2 regions of the Paraburkholderia sp. A1RI-2L genome follow, and region 2 is predicted to be linked to the other one. Evidence: riboswitches for the same ligand, from Rfam matches in the RefSeq annotation. Region 2 holds a riboswitch; the other holds the start of a gene.

Region 1 (15,454 bases), on a different contig from region 2:
GCTATGGGGCGCGCGTTCGTTCAACTGGGGCGCGGGCATGCACGAGACACAAAACGCCGCCGGCTTCATCAAGGCGAACATGCCGCTGGGTCTCGGCGGCACGCTAACGGATCAGGAAGCCTGGGACGTGGCGACGTTCATGGACAGCCACGAGCGGCCGCAGGATCCACGCTTCAAGGGTTCGGTCGCGCAAACGCGCGCGAAGTATCACGACACGCCGAACTCGCTGTACGGCACGGTGGTGAACGGCCATCTGCTTGGCAATCCTTGAGTGCAGTCCTTTTAGCGATCTGGAGGCGGGCCGTTCTGGCCCGCCTCCGGCTCAAAGTCTGAATTGCCGGAAATCGGGCGGCGACGTTTCATCGGCGTGCCGGAATGCGCGATTGAAATCTGATGCGCTATTAAAGCCCAATTCATAGGCGATTTTGGTCCCGGCTTTGCGGGGATAAAGGCGCAGGTCCTCCATTTGCCTGGCCGATGCACTGACGCCATGCGGACCATTTTTCACCAACACATGGCATTTCATATTTCCGAAATTCCCGAAATCAATGCATTACGCCACTTTGCGCGCGCGCCCTATTTAGAATTCGATGTGAGCGCCAGGTGTTCCATGCCTGGCATGCCCTTCGATGATGCATTCCGCTTACAAAAGCACGGAATGACCCGGGATGCATGAATATAAGGGTTTATACCTAAGCACTCTTCCACAAAACTGTTAAATTCTCCGCTTAGAATGAACCCTCTAATTTCGGTGCAGCCGTGGAGGGGAAGTTCTTCGCGCCGCGCCGATCGTAGTGTTTTAGGGTCGTGTTGGATGGCGGCCCGCAATTCATCCATTTAGCATCACTAATCATGAGGCATTGCCGATGACCGAGTCCGTGACCTTTTCCGCACCCGATCGTCTCCGCGCCCATTATGAGTCTGGCGTCGCGGTATTTTTTGCTCTGGCTCGCCCGGCGTTCGAAAGCTTTGAGGCAACTGTCGCGCTCAATCTGCAGACGGTTCGCACGGCCATTGCCGATAACGAGGCCGCGCTGAAGAGCGCGCTACAAAGCGGCAATCCCGTGGAGCTTTTCACGCAGCAACTGAATGCTTCGCAGCAGGCTGCTTCGAAGGCGATCTCGTATGGGCGCAAGGTTTTCGATATCGCGGCCCATGCGCATGCCGAATGGACCCAGGTCGTGCAGGCGCAATCCGAGCGCCAGGAGCTGTGCGTCAAGGCGCTGGCCGAACGCTTCTCGCAAGGCGCGCCCGCTGGTGCGGAGCCGTTCGTGGCTGCCATGAACTCGACGTTTGCCGCTTATGGCAACGCTGCCGATTCTGTGCGCACGATGACCCGCAAGGCTATCGAGGCCGCGCAGGGCAAATTCGACAAGGTCGCCGCCGCTACGCAGCGCGCGACGCAAACGGGGCCGGCTGCGAACTGATCGCTACGGCGCTGATCCCTCACGGCGCGGCGCGGCTGCAAATCGATACGATTGCGCCGCGCCATCCGCTCCCCTCCACGCTTTTAATCCATACCAATACGTCGCGCATATTTAATGCGCGCATTCTCTGATTTGTCATCTTTGTGTGACAAGACGCAGCTACGCTTCTTGAGACGTAGCTGTGGCGCCGCTTCGTTTGCTGCGGCGCCGTATGGCGCAGGCACCATGAATATTTTTAACGCAGGAGTGGAAATTGACTGACATCGTGATCGTTTCGGCCGCGCGTACCGCGGTGGGCAAATTCGGCGGTTCGCTGGCAAAGATTGCCGCGCCCGATCTGGGCGCGCTGGTCATCAAGGCGGCGCTGGAGCGCGCGGGCGTGAAGCCCGAGCAGGTGAGCGACGTGATCATGGGTCAGGTGCTGACCGCGGGTTCGGGCCAGAACGTTGCGCGCCAGGCGTCGCTCAAGGCCGGGCTGCCCGCAGCGGTGCCCGCCATGACGATCAACAAGGTGTGCGGCTCGGGCCTGAAGGCGGTGATGCTCGCGGCCAACGCGATTATCGCGGGCGACTCGGAGATCGTCGTGGCCGGCGGCCAGGAGAACATGAGCGCGGCGCCACACGTGCTGCCGGGCTCGCGCGACGGCTTCCGCATGGGTGACGCGAAGCTCGTCGACACCATGATCGTCGATGGTCTGTGGGACGTTTACAACCAGTACCACATGGGCGTGACGGCGGAGAACGTGGCGAAGGAATACGGCATCACGCGCGAAGAGCAGGACGCATTCGCGGCGCTGTCGCAGAACAAGGCGGAAGCCGCGCAGAAGGCGGGCCGCTTCGACGCGGAAATCGTGCCGGTGGAAATTCCGCAGCGCAAGGGCGATCCGCTGGTGTTCAAGACCGACGAATTCGTGCGCCATGGCGTGACGGCGGAGTCGCTCGCGGGCCTGAAGCCGGCGTTCTCGAAGGAAGGCACGGTGACGGCGGCCAACGCGTCGGGGCTGAACGACGGCGCGGCGGCGGTGGTGGTGATGTCAGCGAAGAAGGCCGAGGCGCTGGGCCTCACGCCGCTTGCGCGCATCAAGGCGTATGCGGCGGGCGGCGTGGATCCGAAGGTGATGGGCATGGGCCCGGTGCCGGCATCGAAGCGAGCGCTGGAGCGCGCGGGCTGGTCGGCTAGCGACCTCGATCTCATGGAGATCAACGAGGCGTTCGCGGCGCAGGCGCTGGCCGTGAACAAGCAGATGGGCTGGGACACGTCGAAGATCAACGTGAACGGTGGCGCGATTGCGATTGGTCACCCGATCGGCGCATCGGGCTGCCGGATTCTGGTGACGCTGCTGCATGAGATGCAGCGCCGTGATGCAAAGCGCGGTCTGGCCTCGCTGTGCATCGGCGGTGGCATGGGCGTGGCGCTTGCGCTCGAGCGCGCTTGAACACGATTGAGCTCGATTGAACACGATTGAGCCGGGCAACGCGCGCCTGATCCGCTGATCGGGCCGCATTGAAGTCAAACGGTTTGCCCGCGCAGCACGTGATGTGCCTTGGCGGGCAAACCGGACAAGTTTCGCGCAACATTAGACGGACACAATAAGCCGCGCGATCTTGCCCGAGTGGTCTTCGCCTCGCATGCGAGGATGCCGGGCATGCAAGAAGTGGCGTTTCAACAACGGTACGCCATGTGGATCATTGAAATTTTCTCTCGCGGATAGAAAGGATGACTAAGCGTATTGCATTGGTAACAGGTGGCATGGGCGGTCTCGGTGAGGCAATTAGCGTCCGTTTGCATGACGCGGGCTATACGGTCGTCGTCACGCACTCGCCGGACAATGCTGGTGTCAAAGACTGGCTGGCCAGAATGAACGAGACGGGCCGCGATTTCCACGCGTATTCCATCGACGTTGCCGACTACGATTCGTGCCAGCGCGGCGCGCAGAAGATCAAGAACGAAGTCGGCCCCGTCGACATTCTGATCAACAATGCGGGCATCACGCGCGACATGACCTTCAAGAAGATGGACAAGGTCAACTGGGATATGGTCCTGCGCACCAATCTGGACTCCATCTTCAATATCTCGAAGCCGCTGTGCGACAGCATGGTTGAGCACGGCTGGGGCCGCATCATCAATATTTCGTCGGTGAACGGCTCCAAGGGCGCCGTGGGCCAGACGAACTATGCAGCGGCGAAGGCCGGCATGCACGGCTTCACGAAATCGCTCGCACTCGAAGTCGCTCGCAAGGGCGTGACGGTGAACACGATTTCGCCGGGCTATCTTGCAACGAAGATGGTAACCGCCATTCCGCAGGAGATTCTCGATACGAAGATCATCCCGCAGATCCCGATGGGCCGTCTCGGCAGCCCGAATGAAGTTGCCGCGCTCGTGCTGTTCCTCTGCTCGGACGACGCCAGTTTCGTGACCGGCGCGAATATCCCCATCAACGGCGGCCAGCACATGCAGTAACGCTGTACTCGTCTCATTTCGCCGCAAGCCGCGCCGGCCGTCCTGGTCGGCGTAGTTTGCGGCGTGTTCCGCGTGGGCGACTGCCGCGAGAAGGCCGCGCAATCCTGCGTTCGAGGCCGATCCAATCCGTAGCACCTCCCCAACTTCGACATCTTCGGCAAGCCGCCGCGGAATCACCGGAACGCGATCGTCAATGGCGCGGCGTTCGGCGCCGACTACTGCACGCGCATGGCAGTGGTGAGGTCCAACATTCTCGTCAACAAGAGCCGCGAAACTCAATACCTCTAGCTGGCTGCCCCGCATTTGCTGAAATAACGTGTAATCGTCATTGCGCGAAGGCGATCATCCGCACTTGAAACGGGCTAAAAGCGCCACCTGTCATTTCGCAAGTCCACAGCGTCTCGCGACAAACTCGAATTTTTTCGAAATCCACATCGTGCGGCCCAAATCAGTTGTGTGCGGACCGGCTTGCGACTATCGTGCAAGTAGATATCGTCGAGTGAAAGGATTTGGAAGAATTCGATATCGAAATTGCCGTGGATTGAGTCTGCGAATCGTTGGGCCAATAGCAGTCGATTTGCATGTATTGTCGCTTTGCCGTCATAATTGGGTATGCCATGATGGCATTGCCTATATGGGCCAAGCCAAACTTCGACATGCAAACGAAGTTCAAACAGCTGCTTGGGGGTGGAATTCCTGACAGGGAGAATGAGTATGGTTACGTTGGACGCAATCAAGCTGAAGATTGCAAAGCTTGAGAAACAGGCGGTAGCGATTGCCGAAAAGCAATCGTCCATCGGTCTCGCGAGAATTCGCGATCTGATGCAAAAGCACGGTTTGAGCGTTGCCGATATCGAGCGCTTCGTTGGCAAAAGACGCGGCCGCAGGCCCGGCGTCAAGGCTGCGAATGGCGCAGCGAAAGCGCTGCATCCCAACGCACATCCGGTCGCGGCGAAATACGCCGATCCGAAAACCGGCGCAACCTGGAGCGGACGCGGGCGTGCACCCGCCTGGATTCGCGACGCCAAGGACCGCTCGAAATTCCTGATCACGGCGGGCGCGGCGCCCAGGGCGGCATCGGCCAAAGCCGCTGGCGTGAAGAAGGCCGTGGTGAAACGTGCGGCAGCAAAAAAGGCTGGCGCAAAAACCACCGCCGTTAAAAAAGCAGCGGCTGGCAGGCCTGGGCGCAAGAAAGCTGCTCCCGCAAAGAAAGCTGCAGCACCGCGCAAGATGACTGCAAGAAAGACACGCGCATCCGCGCCGGCCGCCGCAGCGCCCGCAACTGCAGCCTGATCCTTCTCTGATCGAACGCCTGGATCAAGCTGTTCGATAACTCACCTGACCGTAGCCGGTGTCACGCCATTCCCGAACGGGACAGCGCAACACAGGCTACCGGTGTCGCCGCAGATCGACTGGCGGCATCTTTTTTCCATCATCCTCAATTAACAATTTCCGTAATGCTGGGCCCGATTATTTCGGCCAGCATTTGCGTCATTACCATTTGCGCGCGGCAATTTCTGAAAGGCAGGTGTAATCGGTGCGGCGCGCAATCAGAATGTATAGGTGAGTTTGCCGAACGCGGTCCGGCCGAGGCTGTTATAGCCGTACGTGGTCATGTACTGCCGGTTGAACAGATTCGATATCGACGCGGACAGCAACAGGTGCGCATTCACCTTATACGAAGCACGCAGGCTCACCGTCGTGTACGACGGCAAATACAGCGTATTGAACTGATCGTCGAAGGTCGAGCCGCCGTAAAGCAATGACACGCCCGTGTTGAGCGCGTGGAGGTTGAATTCGTCCCACGTATGGTCGACGCTCAGGCTCACGGTTTGGCGCGGGCGGCGATTGAGCCAGGTCTGGTCGGTCACGTCCTGCGGATTCAGAATGCCGATCGCCAGACTCACGGGTGTGGACGCCCCGAGCGTGCCCTTGTACGAGAGGTCGAGCCCCTGAATGTGCGCACGCCCGACGTTTACGGGCAGAAAGGTCTGCGAATCGTAGGTGATGAGGTCGTGCACGCGCGTGTCGTACACGGCGGCCGTGAAGGTGCCGTACGACGTGTTGGCATCGAGCGCCGCTTCGATCGTGTCGCTGCGTTCTGGCTGGAGGTTGGGGTTCGCGTAGCCCGGATAGTACAGATCGTTGAAGGTCGGCAGCCGGAACGCGTTGCCATAGGAAACGCGCGCTGTGTAGACCGGCGTGATCGCCCACGAGAGCGCGGCGTTGCCCGTATTGACGGCCTGCCCCTGGACGATCTCGTGGCGTCCGGCGAGGAACAGCGTCACGTCGCCGAGCGTTGCCGACTGGTGCAAAGAGACTGCGGAGTCGTTGCGCGCCGGCAAGCCGCTGGGCACCTCGACGGGCAAGTAGGCCAGTTCGCGCGAGAAGTCGTAGGCGAGCTTGGTTTCGCCTGAAAGCGGCTGCCCGAACAGCGTGTGCCCACGCTCCTGATGCGTGATCGAAGTCGACGTGGAGAAGCGCGTCGAGTCGAATTGATCGGTCGGTATCGCGGGATCGTTCGAGTAGATGAACTGGCGATCGGTTGCGTAGCCCACCGACTGGTCGAATTGCGTGAACGGCGTGATGTCGAGGTGAAACGCCGCGCCGGTCGTGAGTTGATGGTCGCGCTGCCGGTCGTTGCCGCCCGCGTTGTCATAGGACAGATCGGACTGGTGATACAGCGCAAATGTGGAAATCGACCAGTTGTCGTGCGCATAGCCAAGCCGCCCATTCACGTCCTGGGCGTGATACGGATTGCGGCCGTCCTCGTGACCGTAGGCCCAGGGCCGGGTCGCGTCGATGCCCGCGGTGTTGTAGTCGTGCAGCCCCAGTGAATACGTGAGGCCTTCGAGCGCCGCGAGCGGTCCGCTCGAGGGCACGGTGCCCGAGGTGCTCAGCATCGTGTCGAAGGTCTTGTTGGACCCGCCGCCGAACGACACCGTGGTCCGGTTCGGCTGATTCGACGCGTGGCGCGTGAAGAGTTGCACGACGCCGCCCACGGCGTCCGCGCCGAACGAGGCGGCAGCGGGGCCCGAGATCACCTCGACGCGGTCGAACGCATCGGTCGGCAGGTCGGCCCATTCGGGCATGCCCGTGGTCACGGAGCCAATGCGGATCCCGTCGATGAACACGGCCACCTGCTCGGGCGACGAGCCGCGAATGCTCACCGAAGCCAGCGAGCCCGGCCCGCCGCTTTGCGACACGGTCACGCCCGGCAGCGTGGCGAGCGCCTGCGTGATGCTCGGGTCGGCGGGCGAGAGGCGGTCGAGGTCTTCGCGCGTGAGCACTTGCGTGCTCGCGTAGCGCTGGTCGAACGATTGCGGCAGATGCTGGGTGTCGCCGACCACGAGGATGTTCGACAGCGTGGTGTCGTTGTCCGAGGCGGCGGATTCGGTGGATGCGGCGGCGGCCGGCGGCTGCGTCGCGGGCATCGTGGGCGTCACGGGCGCGGCAGCGGCAGCGCTGTGCCATGCATAAACGCTCATGGCGCACGCGGCGGCGAGATGGCGGAGTTTCGGCCGGCGGTCTTGTCCGGAGCCGCCGGGAGCCGGCGGAATGTAGCTTGTGCGCTGGCCAAAGCGTTCGTCAATGCAGCGGCAACGGGCTTCCTGGGCGGAAGCCGTTTCAATCGTGGTGGACATGCAACTGATCCTGAGGTCGGGCTGTCCTTGCAACGGGCGACCGCGCACGGGCGGTGCTTGCGCATCGGGACACCCCGCCCCGTGCGGCTGCTTGGACCTCGGTCGATGGCAGGTCTCCTGGCTCGCGGGTCGACGCCCCTTGCCGGCCTTCCCGGTTTCCCAGTGGCGCGTTTGGCATGGACTTGCCGCTCACAGTTGCGGGGGCAGCCGCAGACTCGGGGTCGGGGGCGGCCCCACTGCGTTCCCTTTTGATCCCGTCGCCGGGAACCATCAGGGCGCAAGGGTAATGGCCGCGCGTGGCGGGCGTCAACCCGATATGCATCGGGCGTTGTGAAAACGCCCTTGGGCGCGGGCCCAAGGGCACGGCGATTCAGCCCCGAGGCCTAATTCCAGTCCAGCGCGCCGCCCGTCTGATACTCGGTCACGCGAGTTTCGAAGAAATTCTTCTCCTTGCGCAAATTGGCCTGCTCGTCGAGCCAGGGCAGCACGTTTTCGGCACCGGGAAACGGCGCGGGCATCTCCAACTGACCTGCGCGACGGTTCGCGATGTAGCGGAACTGTGCGCAATGCAAATCGGCCGAGTAACCCAGAATCGGCTCGCGCAGGATATAGCCCGCATAAGCCGTTTCCGCCGCATCGGCTTCTTCCCAGATCCGTTGCACGGCGCGCGGATCGAGTTGCAGGTTTTCCTCCTCCAGTAGCTGCCGGATGACGCGGATGCCAAAGCCGCAATGCAGCACCTCGTCGCGCATGATGTACTGGAACTGCTGCGCGGTCGCCTTCATCAACCCGCGCCGCTGGAGCGCGAACACCGGCGTAAAGCCGTTGTAGAACCAGCAGCCCTCGAACACGGCCGCGAAAAACAGGTAGGCGAGCGCGAATTCGTGCAGCGTGTCGCGGTTCGAGAGGTCGAGGCCGGGCGCCAGAATGCGTTCGAGCCGCTGGTTCGCGAGCGCGATCTTGGCGTGAATTTCGGGCACGACGCGATAGCGGTTATAGATTTCCTGCTGGTCAAGCCCGAGTGTTTCGATGCAGTGCTGGTAAGTCCAGGTATGCAACGCTTCTTCGTAGACCTGGCGAGCCTGATAGATTTGCAATTCGGGCGCGGTCATCTTTTCCATTACCGCGAGCCCGATATTGCGCATCGCCAGAATGTCCGACGTGGTGAGGTAGGCGAGCACGTTTTCGAAAACGTGTCGTTCCGTTTCGGTCAGGCGCTGCTGGTAATCGTGCACGTCGTCGCTCATGGAAATTTCGAGCGGCGTCCAGTGATTGCGGTTCGCGCTCAGAAAGCACTCCCACGCCCACGGATAGCGAAACGGCGCGAGCTGATTGATATCTCCGCGGCCGTTGACGACGCGCTTGTCTTCGGCGCGCGTGGCTTGCTGCTGCGCATGGGTTTTGCCGTTGCTGGTCATGGCTCAGAGCCCTCCCGCCAGGTAAGCGGCCACGCCTCGCTTGAAGGGACGTAGATGATCGCCCGCGCGCAACAGGACATCGCGCGCCAGGCGTGCAGGCAGATGATCCCGCGTGTAGATCGACGCGATCATGCCGGTGATCAGATAGAGTGGGCGCGTTGCCAGACGATGCTTGTGCTCGTAGCGCTGCAGCAGCGCATCGGACGCGTAGTCGCGCCCGGCGAGGCAGGCTTCGCGAATCGAGCCGGCGAGCGTGCCGACGCCCGACAAGCCAAGGTTGAAGCCGTGCGCCGTGACCGGATGCATGCCCACCGCTGCATCGCCCACCGCCGCGAAGCGTCGCGCCACGAAATGCTCCGGATAAACCGCGACCAGCGGATACGCGTGTCGCGTCGTGACCAGTTCCATCTTGCCGAGGCGGTGGTCGAAGCGGCGCTCGATTTCGTCGGCGAAGGTGCGCGCGTCCACGTGTGTGAGCCGCTCGATTTCGCGGCCCGTGAGCGTGAGCACCACGGAAGACTGGAACGCGCCGGACGCCGGGTGCGGATTCATGGGCAGCAACGCGAGCGTCTGGCCATACCCGAACCATTCCCACGCGGCATGATGATGCGGCTTTTCGTGCGTCATGCCACACACCAGCATCGTCTTGCCGAAGTCGCGCATCCGCGCGGAGATGCCCATCATCCGCCTCGTGGACGAAAACCGGCTGTCCGCCGCCACGATCAGGCGCGTTTCGATCGATGCCCCGCCCTCGAGCTGCACGGTGGCGCAGTGGTCGTCGGACTTGACGCCGACCACGCGTTGGGATGTGCGGACGTCGATGTCCGCGCCGTCTTCCTTCGCGCATTGCACCGCTTCGAAGGCGGCCTTGCGAATCTGGTGATTGGCGACCAGCCAGCCGAGTTCGTCGTGCGGGCTCAGGTCGCGCCCGATCTCGAGTGCGTACGAAGACTTGCCGTTGAAAACGCGTGCGTCGAGCAGACGCGACTTCGATTGGCTCTCGATGCGCTTCCATAGTCCAAGCTGTTTCAGCATGCCCACTGATTTATGCGTGAGCGCGATTTCACGTCCGTCAAAGTCTGGATTGCGAAGTTCATCCTCACTCTGCTGATCGACGATCACGATTTTCAGGCCTGTTCCAGCGAGCGAACGGGCGAAGCACAGACCCGCCGGGCCAGCCCCCACAACGACGATATCGGCTTTCACCGGGATCCTCCCATCGATATTCAAATCACCAACGCTGCGTGCGCCGCCATGCACGAACGTCGTGCGGCGGGCTGCGAACGTCGCCATGCCCTGGTGCGAGTCCGGTGCGAATCCGCTTGCAGTGGTCGCTGCGGGTGCGAACGCGGGCTCGCAGACCTTAGAGAGCGCCGGGGCCGCTGTCCATCCTGCGTGAGGATGGGGTGCGGGTGCGCGCTTGCTTCTTTCGGACTAGTCCGCCTTGCGTATTCCGGTTGCAGGGCGCATTCGGTTAAATGCGGAGCGCGCCGATCCCCGCACGGGCGACCGGCAATCTATCCCGGATAGCGGCATGGCCGATAGCGACGGATTGCCCTGCGCTGGCGATGTTTGAGACATCCTTGCGGTTATCGAGTGCGCCAATCCGGGCGCGAGGCAACGGAGAGCGAAACATGAGCAAGACCTCAAGATCGCTGCGATGGCGGGCAGCAACCACGAAAAAACCGCGCAACAACCGCGAAAATCAGTCTGCAACGATGTCGGCACTACAAAAAAGGATTCCAAATCATTTGCAGGATTGCCTGCCCGCCATGCCGGCACGTGCACGCATCCCATTTTGAGATGACTGTGCGGCCAATCGGGTTAGCGTTGCCCTACGAGCGCCTGCTTGAAATGCGATTGCCGGCGCTGGCCGGGAACCTAGTCGACAATGCCTGCATCCCGGCTACAGGGCAGGCTTTCCTGAGAGGAGACCAGCATGCGGGAAAGAGGGGAGGTAGCAGCTCGGCTGATCGATGTGATGCAAGAGGGCGTCTGCGGTACGGCAACGGAACTGGCGGCGCGCGTGAGGATCGACGCGCGCAGCGTACGGGCCGTTCTGCGCATGTGGCTTGACGCGGGAATCGTGCATGTGGTCGAGGAGGTCGCGCCTGGCCGTGCGCGCGTGTTTCGCTACGGCGGGACCGCGCAGCCAGCCGGTTGCCTGCCGGGCGCGATGCGCGACCGGTCGCGCCGGGCGCCCACGATTCCGGTGGACCGCTGGCCCCAGCTCGATTCGGAACTGGCCGCCGCGGTCGATGCGATGATCCGCGTGCGTGGAGTGGCGCGCGTCCGTTAGCTCGCTTGCACGACTGCTCGGCCTCTCACGCGGGCGGAACGCAAATATCGGTTTGCCACTGATCCTGCGGGGTTTCCGGCCAGGCGCTCAGGTAGTGGGTGCGGGCTGCACGCGCTCGGGGGCGGGCTTATACGACCGGTAACCAATTGCTTCCAAGCCAGAACTGCATGAAGCAGCGGGCTTCCCGCTCGCGGCGGATCGATTTGGCTACGACTTTCCGGCAGACGCCGCCGGGGATATTCGTTCCGTTACCCCTCGATCGCTGACCATCAAGGGTGTGTCGTTGTTCAACCGGCAATTCGAGCTTGACGGAACTCGGCAGATTTTCGTCGGTATCAACCACATGGCATTCCGGCACACGGTTATAGTGGCATACACCTTCAAGCACTCGAGATTCTTGCATATGTTCTCTGGAGCAATTTTCGACATGGACGGGTTGTTGATCGATTCGGAACGAACGATCATGAACACGTGGATAGCCGTCGGACACGAACTTGGGGTTCACATCCGCCCTGTCGACTATGTCGAGATCATCGGGAGGACGCTGCCTGAGTGCCACAGGATGCTAGCCGGAATGTTCGGCGCAGAGCCGCTCTTTCAGGCAGCACTTGCGCAAGCTCGGCAACGTTTGCAATCTCCGACGACCCCGCCCGTGTTTCCCCTGAAGCCGGGCGTCCACCGCCTGCTCACCGCATTGGCCGATGCAGGCGTCCCATGTGCCGTAGCCTCGTCATCGAGTGGCCAGGAGATTCGATCCCGGCTTGCACGGGTCGGCGTGCTCGATTTTTTTGGTGCGATTGCAGGAGGGGATGAAGTCGCCCGTGGCAAGCCGGATCCGGCCGTGTATGAGCTCGCGGCTTCTCGTCTGCGCAAGTCGCCGGGCGATTGCCTGGCGTTCGAGGATAGCGAGAACGGTGTGCTTGCCGCACATCGAGCAGGGATACGAGTTGTGACGGTGCCGGATCTAAAGCAGCCGTCGGCCGAGGTCATGGAGGTTAGCTTGACGGTACTCGAGAGCCTGGATCAGGCGGTCGAGCGCGTTTCTGCGTGGTTCGGCATAGAAGCGCTTCCTGCGTGAAGGCGTCAGCCGGCAAGCCGGGCCTGACGAACAACATCGATACCTTCGCCAAACTGTTCTGCTCGTTTGCCGGGGTTTCATCGCCCCCTATCTACAGGTCGTATCCGCAGTGCCACGCGTTGCGGGAACATGCCGGCCTCGATTCCCCGCTGCTGATTATTCACGAATCGTGTTCAATGTCTCCACGGGCCGGGGGCTTATTTCCGGCGCCCTTTGAGGCATCCTTGCAGTCATCGAGAGCGCGTCAATCCAGGCGTGCGAGGCAACGGAGAACGAGACATGAGCAAGACCTTCAAGATCGCGGCGATTCCCGGCGATGGCATTGGCCTGGAAGTGATGCCCGAAGGCGTGCGCGTGGTGCAGGCAGCGGCGGCGAAGTTCGGTCTGTCGATCGAATTCACGCATTTCGACTGGGCGAGCTGCGACTACTACCTTGAACACGGCAAGATGATGCCGGATGACTGGTTCACGACGCTCAAAAGTTTCGACGCTATTTATTTCGGCGCGGTGGGCTGGCCCGACAAGGTGCCCGATCACATCTCGCTGTGGGGCTCGTTGCTGAAGTTCCGCCGCGAATTCGACCAGTACGTGAACCTGCGTCCGGTGCGCCTCTTGCCCGGCGTGCCGTGCCCGCTCGCCAACCGCAAGCCCGGCGACATCGACTTCTTCGTGGTGCGCGAGAACACCGAAGGCGAATACAGTTCGGTGGGCGGCAAGATGTTCGAGGGCACCGATCGCGAGTTCGCGCTGCAGGAGTCGGTGTTCACGCGTCACGGCGTGGACCGCATTCTCAAGTACGCGTTCGAGCTCGCGAACCAGCGCGGCCGCAAGAAGCTCACGGCGGCCACCAAGTCCAACGGCATCTCGATCAGCATGCCGTACTGGGACGAGCGCGTGGCCGCGATGGCGCAAGCCTACCCGGACGTGAAGTGGGACAAGCAGCACATCGACATCCTGTGCGCGCGCTTCGTGCTGCAGCCGGACCGCTTCGACGTGGTGGTGGCGTCCAACCTGTTCGGCGACATTCTTTCCGACCTCGGCCCCGCATGCACGGGCACGATCGGTCTCGCGGCATCGGCGAATCTGAACCCGGAGCGCACGTTCCCGTCGCTGTTCGAGCCGGTGCATGGCTCGGCGCCGGACATCTTCGGCAAGGAGATCGCCAACCCCATCGCGATGATCTGGTCGGGTGCGATGATGCTCGAGTTCCTCGGCAACGGCGACGCGCAGTTCAAGGCCGCACATGACGCGATCATGCAGGCGATCGAAAAGGTGCTGGTGGAAGGCCCGCGCACGCCGGACATGGGCGGCGCGGCGAAGACGGCGGACGTGGGCAAGGCCGTGGCCGCCCTGATTTGAGCTTGAGTCGAGCCCTGGTCTGGGCTTTGTAGAGAACGTAATGGCTTTAGAGGCGCCCGGTGTTCCAGTGCGGAACCCAGGCGCTTTTTTGTGACCAGCGGCTTACCCGGGAAAAACCCTCGATTGAATATCCTCGCCCTTGGCGTGCGCATTGGCGCGCGCCAAGGGGACCCCAATCGTGATTTTGGCGAGGCCGCCGACCGAAACCCTCACGCCTCGCCAGGCGGTTGCACAGCCGCTGCCGTCGCGCTCTGCGCCATGTCCGCAGGCTGGGCCGCGCGACACAACGCCGTAAGCCATACATCCTCACCATGCGGCGCCACGCGCGCATGGCCTTGCTCCACCACGAGGCGCCACGTATCGTCCGGCAGCGAAGCGCGATACAGCACGCGATAGTCAGCCCGATGCGTGAGCGCATCGTTCACAGCCGATTCGCGCGCCGCGCGGTCGTCCGGATGAATGTGCTGCGAGAGCTCCACATAATGACGCGGCGCCTTTGCAGGATCGACGCCGAACAGTCGGCACCACTCGTCCGAAACGATCAGTTCGTCTGGCGCGCGCAGCCAGCGCCACGCGCCGATGCCCGCGATGCGCGCGGCGTCGTTGAGCAGTTGCAGGTTCCGCTGCATGACGAACTCCGCTTGCTTGCGCGCGCTGACGTCGATGGTCGTGCCCACCACGCGCACGGGCCGTCCCGCGTCGTCGAGCAGCGTGGCCACGCGCGATTCGATCCAGCGGATCTGCCCATCGGGCAGGATGATGCGGAAGTCCCACACGCGCGGCGTCTTGCTGGCGACCAGCTCTTTCATCGCTTCATCGTTCAGCCAGATCGAGTCTTCGGGATGGAGGATTTCCCAGAACTCTTCGTTGCTATGGATCTCGCGGCCGTAGATTTGCGCGCAGTTGCTCGAATAGATGAGCTCGTCGGCGACCAGATTCCATTCCCACGTGACGATGCCCGCCAACTCCTGGGCCTGCTTCATGCGCGCTTCGTTCGACATGATTTCGGCCGTGTAGCGGCGGCGCAGGTCGGTCATGGGCAGCTCGGTTGTGCCCGCGATGCCGAGGTCCTTCACTGCGTTGTCGCCATAGCGCAGCCAGACCCAGTTCACGTCGAGAAACGCCGCGAGGCGGCGCAGGTTCGAATAGTCGATTTCGCCGCCGCGTGTCCACTTATGCACGGCGGGGCGTGAAATGCCGACGGCGTCGGCCACTTGCTGCAAACTCAGCTTCTTGTGCTCGAGCAGCACCTTGAGACGGAACGCGAACGTATCCTCGGACATCCATTTCCCTCTATGACGAATCGCGCGGTCAAACGGATCGAATCAATGGATCAAACGAACGGATCAAACGAGCGGATCAAATGAAAAGGGCGGCATACGCCTCAGTCCGCCGATCGGGCGGGGCATATGCCGCCGGTGATGCGCCAGTGGACGCCCGGGCGCGCGGCCCGAATGTCGTGCTTCCAGCCGCAAATCGCCCGCTAGTTTAACGGATTGGCGCCTGGGCCAACGTCTCGGGGCAGTATAGCGGCCTCGCGGCCAGGCGCAAAGCCGTCGTGCGGTGCGCGGTTTTTACAGATCGATCACGAGGCGCGGCGTGCGCGAGCGCGACACGCACAGCAGGATGGTCTTCTGCGCTGCCTTTTCGTCGTCGTCGAGATACTGGTCGCGATGGTCGGCCTCGCCTTCGAGGATCGCCACTTCGCAGGTGCCGCACACGCCTTCGCGGCACAGCGACTCCACCGTCACGCCCGCGCGCTCGATGGC
Region 2 (15,454 bases):
AATTGTCGGACAGCGACAGCACGCAAAAGTCGTGTCCAAGCGGCGCGCCTGCCTTTGCCGCCGTGGCCATCGCGGCGGAGATGCCCGGCACGATGCGCAGATCGACGGTTTTCCAGCGCGCATCGCTGCTCGTGTCGAGTGCTTCGAAGACGGCTGCGGCCATCGCGAACACGCCCGGGTCCCCCGACGACACCACGACAACCTGCCGGCCTTCGCAGGCCAGTTCGAACGCGTGGCGGGCGCGCAGCAGTTCTTCGCGGTTGTCGGTGCAGTGCAGGTGTTGCGCGTCGCGAAACGGGCCGGCCATCTTCACGTAGGTTTCATAGCCGAGGATGTCGGTCGCAGCATCCAGCGCCGCGCGCGCGTCGGGGGCCATGAGCCCTGCGCTGCCGGGCCCAAGCCCGACGACGCTCAGACGCCCCCGGCGACGACCGATCTGCGAAGGAGTGACAGGCATTGGCGCGACTGCGAGCGTCACGCCGCTGGCATGAGCACGGATCTCGTATCGCGGGCTCGTCGAGTCCGCCAGCATTTGTGCAACGTTCGGACCGCCATCGGCGAATCGCAGAGGAATGCAGAGCGATGATGCTGCCGCTTCCAGCGACGGGTCTCCCATCCGTGAAGCAGGCGCCAGCAGGACCGCGAGCGCATCCGGCGCAAGCCCGTGCGCCGACATGGCTGCGGCAATGGCTGCCGCGCTGCCCGCTTCCGCGTCTGCGGCCGCTTCCGTTTCCGGCACGCAAGCCGCCACGCTGCGCGGATGGATGACGAGTTCGCCGCGCCTGCTTTCTGTCGCGCGTGGCGTGACCCGGATGGTGAGCGGGGCGCGCTCGTCCTTGGGAATCGGCGCGTCGTCCAGCCACGGCGCAACCCCCTCGATACGCACGCATTCGCCAGCAAGCAGATCGGACACGAAATGCTTGCCCTGATCGAGATCGGCGAGCACATAGCCATCCGGCGGATTGAGCAGACAGGTGCCGAATCGCAATTCGCCGCTCGTCGTGATGGCAGGTGCGACGTCCAGCGCCTGCGCGATCTTGCGGGCCAGCGTGTTGACACCCGCCAGTCCGCCGAGCAGGGGTACGACCGCACTGCCGTCCTCGGCCACGGCCAGCACGGGCGGCTCGGTGCCCTTGTTGTCGAGCATCGGCGCGAGGCAGCGGATGACGATGCCGGCCGCACAGAGCGCGATGATCGGCACGCCTTGTGCGTAGAGCGTCTGTAGATGTGCGCCGAGTTGGGGGAAGGCGACATCGGCTTCGCCTTCGACTCGCGCCAGCAGCCCGTGGATCGATGCGCCGGGGCACGCCTCCTTGATGCGTCGTGCCACAGGCAATGCGCTGTGCCCGAGCACGACGAGCACGGGCGGCGTGGTGTTCATCCCTGCCATTTCTGCCCCGGCACAACGAGTAGCGAGAAGTACGGCGAAGCCATCGGGTCGACAAGTGCCAGCGGCACGATACGCTGGTTCGGCATCGTGGCGCGTTCGACGTACAGCGCGCGGTTCGCGAGCCCCAGCTCATCGAGCACGCCGCGGACTTTGGCGAAGTTGCGGCCGAGCTTCATGATCACGGCGGCGTCGGTTTGCGCGAGCTTGCTGCGCAGTTCGTCCTCGGACATGACGCCTGAGAGGATGGCGAGGCTCTGGTTGCGATAGACGAGCGGCGTGCCGAGCACCGCGGTTCCGCCCAGCATCGAGCAGACGCCCGGCACGACTTCGACGCGAAACTGGCCGGCCAGCCGGTCGTGCAGGTACATATAAGAGCCGTAGAAGAACGGATCGCCTTCGCATACGACGGCTACGTCGCGGCCCGCATCCAGGTGCTCGCCGATCACGGCTGCCGCCGTATCGTAGAAGTCGGCGATGATCGTCTCGTACGACAACGGCGGCTCGAGTGCCTCGGTTGTGACCGGGTAGACGAGCGGCAGCCGGATTTGCACGCCGTCGAGGTGCGATTCGACGATGCTGAACGCGTTGCCTTTCTTGCCCTTGGCCACGAAGTAGGCGACGACCGGCGCCGCCTTGAGCAGACGGAGTGCCTTGAGCGTCAGCAGTTCCGGATCGCCGGGCCCGACGCCGATGCCAAAGAGTTGCCCACGGTGATTCATCATTCGATTTCCGATGCCAGTGCGTTGACGGCGGCGGCGGCCATGGCGCTGCCGCCGCGCCGGCCTTCGACGATCACGTAAGGGACGCCGCGGCTGTCGGCGGCGAGCGCGGCCTTCGATTCCGCCGCACCGACGAATCCCACCGGAAAGCCGAGGATCAGTGCAGGGCGCGGTGCGCCGGCGTCGAGCATGTCGAGCAGGTGGAACAGCGCGGTGGGTGCGTTGCCGATTGCGACGACGCTGCCTTCGAGCTTTGAGCTCCAGAGCTCGAGCGCCGCCGCCGAGCGCGTGTTGCCGATCGTGCGCGCGAGTTCCGGCACGGCCGGGTCGCCGAGCGTGCACAACACCTCATTGGAAGCGGGCAGACGCGCGCGCGTGACGCCTTGCGCAACCATGCGTGCATCGCAGAGGATCGGCGCGCCGCCGGCAAGCGCGTCGCGGCCGGCTGCGCCCGCGCCATCGGAGAAACGCAATGCATCGACGATATCGACCATCCCGCACGCGTGAATCACGCGAACGGCGAGTTTTTCGAGGTCGGGCGGGATGCGGGACAGGTCGGCTTCGGCGCGTATCGTGGCGAACGACTGGCGGTAGATGGCTTGTCCGTCGCGAACGTAGTCAGTCATCAAGTGTGCTCCGGGCGGCAGCGCCTAGCAGTCGGGCTGCCGCTTCGATGGTCAGATTTGTGCCGATGCGCACGCCAAAGCGTCCGGCGGCATCGGACGTGGCCAGGGGCACGCAGGCCGGCGACGGCTCCTGGCGATAGAGGTCGTAACGACCCGGTTCGACGGCCAGCAGCGTGTACGGCGCACAGTGCGCCGCCGCACACGAACGCGGGCAGCCGCTCAGATGGGCTGCGACGCCATCGGGTAGCCGTTGCGCGAGATCGAGCGCGTCGCGCTTGGTATCGGCGAGCCCTTTCGCGCAGCCTGTCGAGCCGGCGCATGCGATGAGCCGCGCGAGCGGCGCCCGAGCATCGAGCAGGAATCCGGGCGACGCGAGGCGCTGTTTGGCATCCTCGATCGCCGGGGCTGGCACATCGGGTATCAGCACGCTTTGCCATGGCGTCAACCTGAACGTGCCGTTGCCGTGGTCCTGGGCAAGCCGCGAGAGTGCGCGCAGACCCTGCGTATCGATACGGCCCAGCGGCGGCTGGCCGCCGACATGCGACAGGCGGGCATCGCGTTGCCGCCAGGCGCCGAATCGGCGGCCAGGATCGGCGGGGGCGCGACGCCATGCGCAAACCGTGGAATCGCATCGCAGTTCGATGGCGGCGCGGGCGGCGGCGCGTGTCACGATATCTGCGCCAGACAGTCGGCGGAGAAGGTCGCGCATGCGGTTCTCGTCGGGCGCGGCGACGTCGAGAAACGTGTGCAGCAGCGCCATGATCATGGTGGGGAGATCGCGCGCGCGAACCGCGGCCAGTGCGGGGTTTGCCGCACTGTCTTGCCACGCAGGCGGCTGCCCCGCAAGACCGATGGCGAACCACGGGTCGTCATCGGCTTTCGCTTCCATTGCAGCGAACCAGAGATCATGGGGATGATCGAGCGCGGCGAGACGCTCGCCGCCGTCGAGCAGCACGCAAAATTTGGGGGACAGCGCAGCAAGACGTGGCTCGCTTTGCAGCAGGAGAAGGATCTCCCGGGCGAGCGGTTGCGTGTCGCACAAGGCGTATTCGTCGATGCCGGCGCTTGGGCTCAGCAGCAGATTGCGCACGTCGTCGGCTGCCGTTGCCTGCGATGCGGCCTGCAATGGGGGCAAGGTCAGCGCGGACGGAACATGCGGCCCGAGGCCCGCATCGCGCAGTCGCCGGCTAAGTTCGGCTTCGTGACCCGATTTCACGCCGCGCAATTGCAGATTGGCGCGATTCGTCAGCTCGACGATTCCCGATGCATGCGCCCCGGCTGCATCGGCGATGGCGAGCGCCTGCGCCGCGTGCAGCACGCCGCCGGGCAGCTTGACGCGACACAGCCCGCCGTCGCGCGCAGCGACGATGCGCGACAACGCAGGGCAGGCCGATGGCCGTAACGAAGGCTGTGAAACGTGGCTCAAGGTTCAACGAAGTTGGCGTCGTACGACTGCCACGTTGTCTCGACAGGGAGAGAACGCGCACCGGTACACCCCGCCCGGTGATGGCTTGCACGATCGATGGGCCGGCAGGTCTCCTGGCTCGCAGGTCGTTGTCCACACCGGCCTTCCCGGTTCTCCAGTGGCACCCTGGGGGTGTGGACTCGCTGCTTACAGTTGCGGGGGCAGCCACAGCTTCAACTGTGTTCCCTTGAAGCCCCGAAGGGCACCGGCAAAGCGGGTATTATGCCTTTTTTCAGGAAGGCCTCGAAGCGTACAGGCGGTTGGCCAGTCACGGGTAGCGGATGACGAACGGGAGTGTGATGGGTTGCTGGCTGACGATTGTGGGTATCGGCGAGGACGGTTTCGCGGGGTTGGGGCGTGCGGCCCGGCGAGCGTTGCTGGATGCTGGCGTTGTCATCGGCGGTGAACGGCATCTGGCCATGCTGCCCGCGCGGATTCGCGCGCGTCGGCAGGCGTGGCCGAAACCGTTCGATATCGGCAGCATCGAGTCGCATCGCGGTACGCCGGTCTGCGTGCTGGCAAGCGGCGATCCGATGATGTTCGGCGTGGGGGCCACGCTCGCGCGTGTGGTCCCGCCTGATCAGATGCGCGTGATTTCCGGCCCGTCTTCGTTATCGCTCGCGGCGGCGCGCCTTGGCTGGCCGTTGCAGGATGTCGAGACGGTGTCTCTTGTGAACCGGCCCATCGCTGTGCTGAACGCGCATTTGCGTGAGGGCGCACGCGTGCTGGTGCTGAGCCGGGACGGCGCAACGCCGTCTGCGATCGCCGGACTGCTGAACGAACGCGGATTCGGCGCGACCGAGATGGCGGTCTTCGAAAATCTCGGTGGACCGCGTGAGAAGCGCCTGCATCTGCGCGCCGACGCCTGGCAGGACACGTCGATCGGTGCGCTGAACATCGTGGCGCTGACCTGTCACGCTTGCCATACGCCAGGGGGGCACGTTGGGCACGGGGGCCGGTCGTTGCCGCTGACGCATGGCCTGCCGGACGATGCTTTCCGGCACGACGGCCAGTTGACCAAGCGCGATGTGCGCGCGATCACGCTTGCGCGGCTTGCTCCGCTTCCCGGTGCGTTGCTGTGGGATGTTGGGGCAGGGTGCGGCTCGATCGGCATCGAATGGATGCGCGCGCATCCGGCGTGCCGTGCCGTCGCGATCGAGTCGGATGCGCGCAGGCAGGCTTTCATTTCGCACAACCGCGACGCGCTCGGTGTGCCGGATCTGCAACTGGTGGCGGGCCGGGCGCCCGATGCGCTGGCAGGACTGCCTGCTCCAGATGCGGTGTTCATCGGCGGTGGCGTGACCGTGCCGGGAGTGATCGATGCGTGCTGGGCGGCGCTGCGCGATGGCGGCCGGCTGGTGGCCAATGCGGTCACGTTCCAGGGCGAGGCGGTGCTGATCGACTGGCGTAACCGCCATGGCGGCACCCTGACGCGCATTGCGTTGAGCGAGGCCCAGCCGCTCGGCGGTTTCGATACGTGGCGTGCCACCTTGCCGATTACGTTGCTGGACGTGACGAAATCCGCCACGACCCGGGCCGGGGCGGAGGCACAGCCGTGACGATGCGCGACGAAACGACGGAAGCGCCGCGTCCGCTGCGCAGCGGCTATACGACGGGCAGTTGCGCGACGGCTACGTCGCTGGCGGCTGCGCGTCTGTTGCTGGGCGGCCTTTGCACCGATGTCGCCCGAATCGTCCTGCCGAAAGGCCAGCATGTGCCGATGCCGCTCGCGTTCTGCCGCTTCATCAATGGGCGCGATGCGGCGGATGGGGCGGAAGCCGGAACGGTCAAGGATGCCGGCGACGATCCCGATGTCACGCATGGCGCGGTCGTGTTCGCCCGAGTGCAATTGAGCACGGAGCCGGGGGTGCGGTTTCATGCCGGCCCCGGCGTGGGCACCGTCACGCGCGCCGGTTTGACCTTGCCGGTCGGTGAGCCGGCCATCAATCCGGTGCCGCGCCGGATGATGTGCGAGCACCTTGCAGAACTCGCGGCGGAGTATGGATACGCGGGCGGCTTCGAGGTCACGATTGGCGTCGAGGGCGGTGAGGCGCTGGCGCTCAAGACGATGAATCCGCGGCTCGGCATCATCGGCGGGTTGTCGATCCTCGGTACGACCGGCATCGTGCGGCCGTTTTCGTGCTCGGCCTATATCGCGTCGATCCATCAGGGCATCGACGTTGCAAGGGCCAATGGCTACCAGCATATTGCCGCCTGCACCGGCAACGCGAGCGAGGACGCCATGCGCGCGCACTATGGCCTGCCCGACATCGCGCTGATCGAGATGGGGGATTTCGTCGGTGCCGTGCTCAAGCACCTGCGCCGCGCGCCGGTCGAGAAGCTGAGCCTGTGCGGCGGTTTCGGCAAGCTGAGCAAGCTGGCGGCGGGTCATCTCGACCTGCATAGCCGCAGCTCGAGCATCGACTTGCCGCTGCTCGCGCAATGGGCGGCGGAATCGGGCGCCGATGAGACCTTGCAGAACGACATCCGCGCGGCCAACACGAGCCAGCAGGCACTTGTGATGGCAACCCGGCGCGGCATTGCGCTCGGCGATGTCGTGTGCCGGCATGCTCTGCGCGTCGCACAGGGGGTCGTGCCGCCCGACGTTAGCGTCGAAGTGTTTGCTATCGACCGCGTGGGGAATTTCGTCGGAGTCGCGCAATGACCCGGGTTCTGCTGCTGGGCGGCACCGGTGATGCGCTGAAGATCGCACGGCGCCTCGGGCCAGGCGACGTCTACAGCCTGGCCGGATTAGGCCGGGTGCCGCAGGATCTCGCGTGCGAGGTTCGCGTCGGCGGCTTTGGCGGAGTCGAAGGGCTGGCCCGGTATGTCGACGATCAGCGTATCGGCCTGATCGTCGATGCCACGCATCCGTACGCGGCGCGTATCAGCGCGAATGGGGCGAGTGCGGGCCGGCTTGCGGGTGTGCCGTGCTGGGCACTGCGTCGTCCGGCCTGGCAGCCGCAATCCGGCGATGACTGGCGTTTCGTGAACGGATGGGGCGAGCTGTGCAGAGCGCTTGCCGGATTTTCGCGCCCGCTGTTCACGCTGGGACGGGAGCCGCTGTTGCATCTCGACGAGATCCCCGCGCATCAACACTGGACGATTCGCTGCCTCGACGATCACCCTGGTAACGCTCGGGCGCGGGTGATCGGCGTGCGCGGTCCGTTCACGCATGAGGGCGAGCGGGCGCTGTTCGATGCCAGCGGATTCGATGTCGTGGTCAGCAAAAACAGCGGCGGTGCAGCGACCGAGGCGAAACTGGAGGTGGCACGCGAGCGCGGACTGCCGGTCGTGATGCTGGCGCGCCCGCTTTTGCCCGAGGTCGATCGCGCGTTCGACACGATCGAAGTCCTGCTTGCCGAAATAGAGACGTTGCGGACCGTCGCAACTGTCCGTACCATCCGCCCCGGCTTATGACGGAGTGAGGCATGACGGTTTACTTTATCGGCGCAGGACCCGGCGATCCTGAACTTGTCACGGTCAAGGGCCAGCGCCTGATCCGTAGCTGTCCGGTGATCCTCTATGCGGGCTCGCTGGTTCCGGACGCGGTGCTGGACGGCCATCGAGCCGGGCTGGTCGTAAACACCGCCGATCTCGATCTCGATGCGATCGTTCAGTTGCTCGCCGACGCGCACGCGAAAGGGCAAGACGTCGCGCGCGTGCATTCCGGCGACCCATCGCTTTATGGCGCTATCGGCGAGCAGATGCGCCGTATCCGGGCGCTGGGCATCCCGTATGAGATCGTTCCGGGGGTCACTGCAACGGCGGCCTGCGCGGCGACGCTTGGCTGCGAACTGACGCTGCCGGGCGTATCGCAGACGCTGATTCTGACCCGCTACGCGACGAAGACCGCGATGCCCGAGGGCGAGGGTCTGGCCGATCTGGCCCGGCATGGGTCGACCATGGCGATCCATCTGGGTGTCCGGCACATCGCGAAGATTGTCACGGAATTGCTGCCGCACTATGGCAGTGATTGCCCGATTGCAGTTGTTTACCGCGCGAGTTGGCCGGACGAGGAACGGGTGACGGGAACCCTGGCCGATATCGTCGGCAAGGTGCAGCAGACCGACATCGCGCGTACTGCCCTGATTCTGGTCGGGCGTGTGCTGGCCGCCGAAGGATTTGCCGATTCATCGTTGTACGCGCCGGGCTGATCGTTACGCGGTCGTTCCTTCTTTTAATGCTGGCGACCCGGAGTATGTGACCATCCAGGCCGTCAATGCCCTCCATGCCCTCCATGCGGTCGACGTGTATTTCCTTGTCTATTCGAACGGGTCTGCCCCGTTCGCGCTTGACCTGAATCAAGGACACGGCGAAGGCGCAATTCAGTATGGATTTGCGCCGCAGCGGCGCGCAGCACGAGCATCCGCTTCGACGTTGAAGAGGCACTCGCCGGCGCCGTCCGCGCATTCCAGATGACGCAGCGTGTCAGCAACGGGTCGATCCGATCACGGCGGACGTTCAGGAGGTGCAGAAACAAGGTCCCGTCGTCTGGCAGGTCGCCTCGATCTTCTCCCTGTCGACGCCTTCGTGCTGGCGATCAAGGATGCACATGCCGCGCGCGAACAGGCGGCGGTCAGTTGAACCGTTCGTAGGAGCAAGGTATGCGCGAGCAGCGTTTCGATTACGTGCTGGTAGGCGGCGGCATTGCGAGCGTGACCGCTGCGCGCTCGCTGCGCCACGAAGAGCCGGGCGCGAGCATCGCGATCCTGTGCGCGGAGCCTGTTCTACCGTACCGGCGGCCGCCGCTCACGAAAGGTTTCCTCACAGGAAAGGTCGGCGCCGCGCGCGTCACGATCCACCCGGCAGACTTCTACGAGAAGCAGAACATCGCGCTGCTGCTGCACACCCGGGCTGCGGCGCTCGATTGTGCCGCGCACCGCGTGCAGCTCGAAGACGGCAGCGCGGTGGGCTACGGCAAGCTGCTGATCGCCACGGGCGCCCGCCCGCACATGCTGAGCGTTCCCGGCGCCGCGCTTGCGGGCGTCCACTGCCTGCACGATATCGGCGACGCCGTTGCGTTGCGAACCGATACGGCGGCCGCGCGCCGGGCGCTCGTGATCGGCGCGGGCTTCGTGGGTGTCGAGGCCGCCGCGGCGTTGCGCGAGCTGGGTCTCGAAGTGACGCTTGTCGAGCGCGGTGAGCAGGTGCTGCCGCAGTTGCATTCCGCCTTGCTCTCGGCGCATTTCAGGACGCTCTGCGCGGAGCACGGCGTCGAGGTGCTGACCGGGCTCACGGTCGAGCGTTTCACGGGGCATGGCACGCTGACGGGCGCGGTGCTCAGCGATGGCCGCTCGCTCGCATGCGAACTCGCCGTCGTCGCGACGGGCGTGGAGCCGAACTGCGCATGGCTTGCGGGCAGCGGCATCGGGCTGGCCGATGGCGTGCTCGTCGACGAGTGTCTGCAAACGTCAGACCCGGACATCTACGCCGCAGGCGATGCCGCGAACTTCCATGACCCTGTGCTGGGCGCGCGCCGCCGCGTCGAGCACTGGGACAACGCCGTGCGCCAGGGACGCCTCGCCGCCCGCAACATGCGCGGCGCGCGCATGCCGTACCGCGACGTCTCGATCTTTTATGGCGATGTCTTCGACGCGCCCTACAACTTTCTGGGCGATCCGTCCGATGCGCTGGAGGTTGTCGAGCGCGGCGAGTTTGCGCAGCCGCCTTACTCGCTGCTGTTCATGAGGCACAACGTGCTGCGGGCGATGTTCTCATTCGGCGTGCCAGCCGATGAAACGGTCGCCGCGGAAGAGATGATCCGGCACCGGCGCAATCTCGCGAGCGGCAGTGCCGCGCTCGCGCAACCGGGCTCGCGCCTCGGCGCACTGCCTTCGCAGACCGTGCTCATCCTGCAGGGCGGCGGCGCGCTCGGCGCATTCGAGAGCGGAGCGATCGAGGCGCTGGAGTCGCACGGCGTTTGCCCCGACATCGTTTCGGCCGTGTCGATCGGCGCGTTCAACGGCGCGATTGTCGCGAGCCATCCCGGCCAGGCGGTCGCGGCGCTCAACGCCTTCTGGCGCGACCTTTCGATCGAGGGGCTCTCCGCGCCGCGGACCTGTGCGCAACTGCGGCAGACAGAGCTGGCCTGGCATCTCGCGCTCTTCGGCGTGCCGAACTTCATGCGCCCGCGCTGGTGGATGGGTGCACCGGGAACCGGCAGCTTTGCGCCGTGGTGGACGAGCTACTACGATACCGAACCCATGCTCGCGCTCCTGCGCCGCTACGTCGACTTCGACGCGCTGGCGGCAAGTCCCACGCGCCTGCTGCTCGGTGCCGTGGATGTCGCTAGCGGCGAGCGGCGCATTTTCGACAGCTACGTCGACCGGCTGACACCCGAGCATCTGCTCGCGAGCGGCAGCCTGCCGCCTGCGATGCCATGGACGACGGTGGAGGGCCGCGCGTACTGGGATGGCGGCGTTGTCAGCAACTCGCCGCTCGATCTCGTGATCGAGCGCTGCGGGCAAGTCGCGGGACGCGTATTCGTCGTCGATCTGTTTTCCGGGGCGCGGCCGTTGCCGTCGAATCTCTTCGAGGTGATGCTGCGCCGCGACGAGATCGTCTATGCGGACCGCGTGCGCAACGATCTGCGCTTCGAGGAGAACGCCAACGACTTCCGCGATCTTGTCGAGCGCATCACCGGCCAGCTCGACGCAGCGGCCGCCGCGCGCGTGCGGCAGTCGCCCGAGTACATCCGGTTGATGGGCAACCACGTGCCGGTGCAGATCCACCGTATTGCGCTCGATGGCACGTCCATGGACGGCGTGTCGTTTGCGCGCGACTTCGATTTTTCCTCGGAGTCGATCGCGTCGCTGCAGGCGCTTGGCCGGGCAGCGGCGCTGGCGGTGCTCGACCTGGACGAAGTGAGATTGCGCGCGGGTCTTGCGGCCTCGGACTACGAAGACGAGGTGTGCAAATAGCGCACGCCGGCACGCACAGGCATGGGGGAGCGCGATGCAATATTTCGACGTGTGCAACGGCGACGCGGACGGCCTGTTCGCGCTGCATCAACTGCGCCTCGCGACGCCGCGCAACGCGGTGCTGATCACGGGGCCGAAGCGGGACAACGCACTGCTTGCGCGGGTCATCGCGAGCCCCGGCGACCATGTGACCGCCCTCGACCTCTCGTTCGACGTCAACCGCGCCGCCGTACTCGCGCTGCTCGCGCGCGGCGTCACGATTGACTATATCGACCATCACGTCGCGACCGGATTGCCGCGGCACCCGCTGCTGCATGCGGATATCGATACGGCGCCCGATGTCTGCACGAGCATGCTCGTGGACCGGCGGCTGGGAGGGCGCTATCGCGCATGGGCGGTCGCGGCGGCGTTCGGCGACAATCTGCCGGACGCGGCTCACCGGCTCGCACGGCTCGCGGGCATCGATTCCGGCGACGAGGCGAGCCTGCGCGAACTCGGTGAGAACGTGAACTATGCGGGCTATGGAGACTCGACGGACGATCTGCTGATTGATCCTGCGGCGCTCTACGCGCTGCTCGAGCCATATGCGGACCCGCTCGATTTCGTCGGGGCTTGTCCGCTTCTCGCGACGCTCGGGCGAGTGCGGCGCGAGGACCTCGAACTCGCATGCGAGCAGCGCCCGGCGGCGACATCGGCGAGTACCGAGGTCTATATGCTGCCGGACGAGCGCTGGGCGCGCCGTGTGCGCGGCGCCTTCGCGAACCGGCTCTCACGGGAGGCGCCCGAACGCGCGCATGCGGTGCTCACGCCCACTGCCGGGGGCTTCTGGACCGCGAGCATACGCGCACCGCTCGCGGCGCCATTTGGTGCGGACCGTTTTTGCCGTCTTTTCGGCGGAGCGGGGCGGGCCGGCGCCGCAGGCATCGGCCATCTGCCACGCGCGGCGTTCGATGCGTTCGTTGCCGCATTTCGTCAGGCATACGAAATGTCCGCATGAGTCGAGCTAACTCGGGCCTCGCTCAATCGTCTGGCATGAGCGTGAAGCTCGAAAAGACAGCGGCTCCGAGCACGACGAAAAGCGCCAAGCCTGCCATCGAAAGCGGGTGATGCGCAGATGCACGCCGATCGAGAGCACCCGATATCTCCGCTCCTCACTCGAACTCGGGGAGATATTGCTCGTTTGCACGCCCGGTGCGGTCCGGAGGCGCAATGCCTTCGACCGCCTGCGCAACCCGCCCCGTATCATCTTTGACCTGCTCGATGTCGCGCTCGATGTCCCACACTGGCGCCGTAGTCCCCGCGTCAGCCACATCCGCACGTACTGGCGATCGCGTAATTGCGCGGTCATTCTTGCGATGACGCACGCGTGGCCGGTTGGCCAAGGCGGGTTCCAGGCCGAACCACGCGACCTCGGAGCGCAGGCGAGCGGCATAGGCATGCCAGCCGCGCAGATTCAATGCGAACAGACGGTCGCGCACCGATGCGGCGAATGCGTCGTGGTCGAGCCTTTCATCAAGCAACGCCTGCGGCCAGCCACAGAACGCCTGCTGCGTGCGTACAACGAATTCCTCCACGCTCATGGAAGCGGAAACCTGCCCGAGCAGGATTTCATTTTCCAGTATCGGATGCAGCGAGATCAGTTCCCCTACGGTCTCCGCTATCGGACGCATTTCGAGAATGCGGGCCAGCAGTTGCAGCGTGCGCCCAAGGTGAAGCAGCAGGGCGCGTCGTTCGAAGGCATCTTCCATATCGGTACCTCGATTTCCATCTGATGCAGGCAGGATGCCTGCGTTACGTCGTCTAGCGCCGCCAGTAGGCTCGGAGCAAGTTTTCATCCTTGCTGTATTTCTGCTCCAGCGTTCCGTGGAACGCCGCCCTGAGCGCCGAAGCCAGGTTGCGGGCGAGGTGAATGCCCGTCGTGGTAACGACGGTTTTGCCGGAATCATCCTCGATGCTGATGATCCGCTCCAGCGCGTGTTCGGCTCGCGCTTGCTCCTCGTGATGGCGCAGAAGATGAATCAGTTCTTCGCGATGCTGCTTCGCAAAGTCGCCTTCGATGTAGAGGTAACCTGCTGGCTCATTGTCGGCAATGCGATGGCAGGCAGGGCAAACGACCTCGACCGCGCCGGGCATGCGCGTCACCCATTGCCAGCGGCCCTCGTGATATACCGCGCCGCATGTCGGACATACAGAAGGCTCGTGCAGCTTGTGTTGCAGCCTGTATGCGTCATGACCCAGATCCGGGAACACGTTTTCGTGACTCCCGGCCTTGAATGGCTGAGCTTTCGATTTCATGTGCGCTGACCTCCGAAGTTTGTGTCTGAAACGACACTACGCCGGCGAGGGCGGCCTCAATTGATGTGCGTCAACGCTGCGGGACGCCGCGAGGAAAGAATGGAGCGGCGGATAGAGGGACGGCTCGGCATTGGCGCAGTCCTTACATCGGTGAATGATCGAGGAAGCGATTCCGGTGGTGTCATGGAGATGAACATGATCAAGAACGTTGGTACTGCTGAAAACATTCGCGTGGAGATTCTTCGCAGAGTCCAGGAAAACGCCGATCTAGGCGAGACCTGCCGGGATTGCGACATCACGGTTCCGCGCAAGGTCGATCCAGCGGAGAACGGCGGTTGCAATTGGGTCATCGATGAGCTTCGAGGGGGGGCGCAGGAGTGCGTTGCGCCTCTGAAAGCCGTGATTGCCGAAATGATGCGCGAATATGACCTGGCCTGAGATCGCGAACGCGCGACGCTCCTGCGACCTTGCCGCTCCGAAGTAGGGCGCAGTAACGCCAGTGGCGAGGCCGCAGGAGAAAACAAACCCGGCGCAGGGGCACGACCCGCTCCGGTCACGCCTCTTGCCGTTACTCGCCGATGACTTGCGAAGTCGGCCGAATGCGGCGTGCTTCCCGCGCTTGACGAACTTCGCACCCATGCCGCCCGGGGCGCTCGTCGCGCAAACGGTTCGCGCATGCAGAGATGCAGTGAAACGTTGCCTCAGCGGGGCGCCATGAAACCCGGCTGGCCGATCTGTTCGGGGTGCTGCGGAACTCGCCGCAGCCTGTCGGTGCGGATACCCATTGCCGCGAGCCGGCGCACCAGGTCAGCGTACACATCTTCATCCATGTCCGGTGTGCGGGACAAGATCCAGATGGGGCTGCCATTCTCCTCGCAGCGCACGGTGTAGCGGTAATCGGGGTCCACGTAGACCGTGAGGACCACCATGTCGAACGGCCACAAGATCGTCACCCGCCACTTTCCGCCGCCGCTGCCAGGCACCACGCTCGCGACCAGCGTGCCTCCCGTCACCGGCTGATCGAAGCCGTGGCGTCTTCCGAAGTAGTTGTCGTTGATCCTGCCGTCCTTGCGTAGTTCCCAGTCCGCGTAGCTGCCAACGTATTCACGTTCGCCCAGGTACGGCACGGTGGCGATCGTGTACCAACGGCCCATGTAGCGCGTCAGGTCCACCGGCACGGACTGTAATGCGGGCGGTGGCGTTTCCCTCGGGACTGCATCCGCGGTATTGCCCGATGTGCGGGTGGCGCAAGCCGCGAGGAGAAAAATGACTGCAGCCGCGACCGCCTGAAGCGCAGAAACGTGGCGCCTGAAGACAGAATGGATCACGGCGCGCCGTGCTGGCTGACCTATGTCGATCATCATTTCGAGCAGACTTATTTGAGCGCGTGGGTTCGGGGCCAAAAAACGATCTTCGATGATATGGATATATGCGAGGCCGAGCGCATCGAACCGCTCGGCGCCATGGCGGCAGGTTCTCATCGGAGCGCGATGAAAAACTGGCGCACGCCGTTGCGCGAGTGAAGCGCGCGACCCAGCGCTGCTACAAGGCGTCCGCATGCATGCGCGCGATCGCCTCCGCAAATAGCGGCGCGCTGTCGAGCACGGTGAGGCGATCGAGCAGCGGTCCGTCCGGCACCCGCCACGGCGCCACGCTGTCGGTCACGACGATGCTCGCCAGGGCGCCGCCGCCGAGTTTCACGCAGGCGTCCTCAAGGAAAAGACCGTGCGTGGCGGCAGCGTGCACCTCGGTGGCGCCGAGTGCGCGACAGTGCCCCGCGACTTGCGCGAGGGTCGTTCCTGTGCCGATCAGGTCATCGACGATGATTGCGCAGCGCCCCTCCAGATCGCCGACGATCGGCTTGCCCGTGACGATGCCACCCGCGCGCAGCTTTCCGGCGAATGCCGCTTCAACCGGATGGCCGATCAGCTTCGCGAGCCGACTGCGAAAATCTTCCGAGCGCCGCACGCCGCCGGCGTCGGGCGAAACAACCACGAGCGCCGTATCGCGCAGATGAGTCGCAAACCACTGCGCGA

What was found. A riboswitch is a leader RNA that binds a small molecule or an ion and turns the genes downstream of it on or off. The one in region 2 is predicted to bind cobalamin.
Region 1: linked by a shared signal. The riboswitch ahead of PWP93_RS27370 (TonB-dependent receptor domain-containing protein) and the one ahead of cobG (precorrin-3B synthase) in region 2 are both predicted to bind cobalamin.

What each region holds. Positions count from the first base shown of each region.
Region 1 is NZ_JARBTA010000003.1:908,950-924,403, reverse strand. Features, by position in the region: gene PWP93_RS27395 (c-type cytochrome) at 1-271, shown strand, start outside; gene phaP (TIGR01841 family phasin) at 867-1,427, shown strand; gene PWP93_RS27385 (acetyl-CoA C-acetyltransferase) at 1,681-2,862, shown strand; gene phbB (acetoacetyl-CoA reductase) at 3,144-3,887, shown strand; gene PWP93_RS27375 (H-NS histone family protein) at 4,575-5,180, shown strand; gene PWP93_RS27370 (TonB-dependent receptor domain-containing protein) at 5,438-7,321, opposite strand; cobalamin riboswitch at 7,621-7,818, opposite strand; gene PWP93_RS27365 (ribonucleotide-diphosphate reductase subunit beta) at 7,915-8,949, opposite strand; gene ubiM (5-demethoxyubiquinol-8 5-hydroxylase UbiM) at 8,953-10,242, opposite strand; gene PWP93_RS27355 (hypothetical protein) at 10,584-10,751, shown strand; gene PWP93_RS27350 (hypothetical protein) at 10,889-11,248, shown strand; gene PWP93_RS27345 (hypothetical protein) at 11,376-11,591, opposite strand; gene PWP93_RS27340 (HAD family hydrolase) at 11,652-12,326, shown strand; gene PWP93_RS27335 (tartrate dehydrogenase) at 12,606-13,685, shown strand; gene PWP93_RS27330 (PAS domain-containing protein) at 13,895-14,968, opposite strand; gene PWP93_RS27325 (PDR/VanB family oxidoreductase) at 15,260-15,454, opposite strand, start outside.
Region 2 is NZ_JARBTA010000002.1:1,236,191-1,251,644, forward strand. Features, by position in the region: gene cobJ (precorrin-3B C(17)-methyltransferase) at 1-1,390, opposite strand, end outside; gene PWP93_RS20455 (precorrin-2 C(20)-methyltransferase) at 1,378-2,112, opposite strand; gene PWP93_RS20460 (precorrin-8X methylmutase) at 2,109-2,735, opposite strand; gene cobG (precorrin-3B synthase) at 2,728-4,113, opposite strand; cobalamin riboswitch at 4,247-4,425, opposite strand; gene cbiE (precorrin-6y C5,15-methyltransferase (decarboxylating) subunit CbiE) at 4,500-5,759, shown strand; gene PWP93_RS20475 (cobalt-precorrin-5B (C(1))-methyltransferase) at 5,762-6,865, shown strand; gene PWP93_RS20480 (cobalt-precorrin-6A reductase) at 6,862-7,620, shown strand; gene cobM (precorrin-4 C(11)-methyltransferase) at 7,632-8,357, shown strand; gene PWP93_RS20490 (FAD-dependent oxidoreductase) at 8,808-11,123, shown strand; gene PWP93_RS20495 (acetyltransferase) at 11,158-12,120, shown strand; gene PWP93_RS20500 (hypothetical protein) at 12,275-12,871, opposite strand; gene PWP93_RS20505 (BCAM0308 family protein) at 12,924-13,418, opposite strand; gene PWP93_RS20510 (hypothetical protein) at 13,614-13,856, shown strand; gene PWP93_RS20515 (lipocalin family protein) at 14,120-14,746, opposite strand; gene PWP93_RS20520 (hypothetical protein) at 14,738-14,941, shown strand; gene PWP93_RS20525 (ribose-phosphate diphosphokinase) at 14,961-15,454, opposite strand, start outside.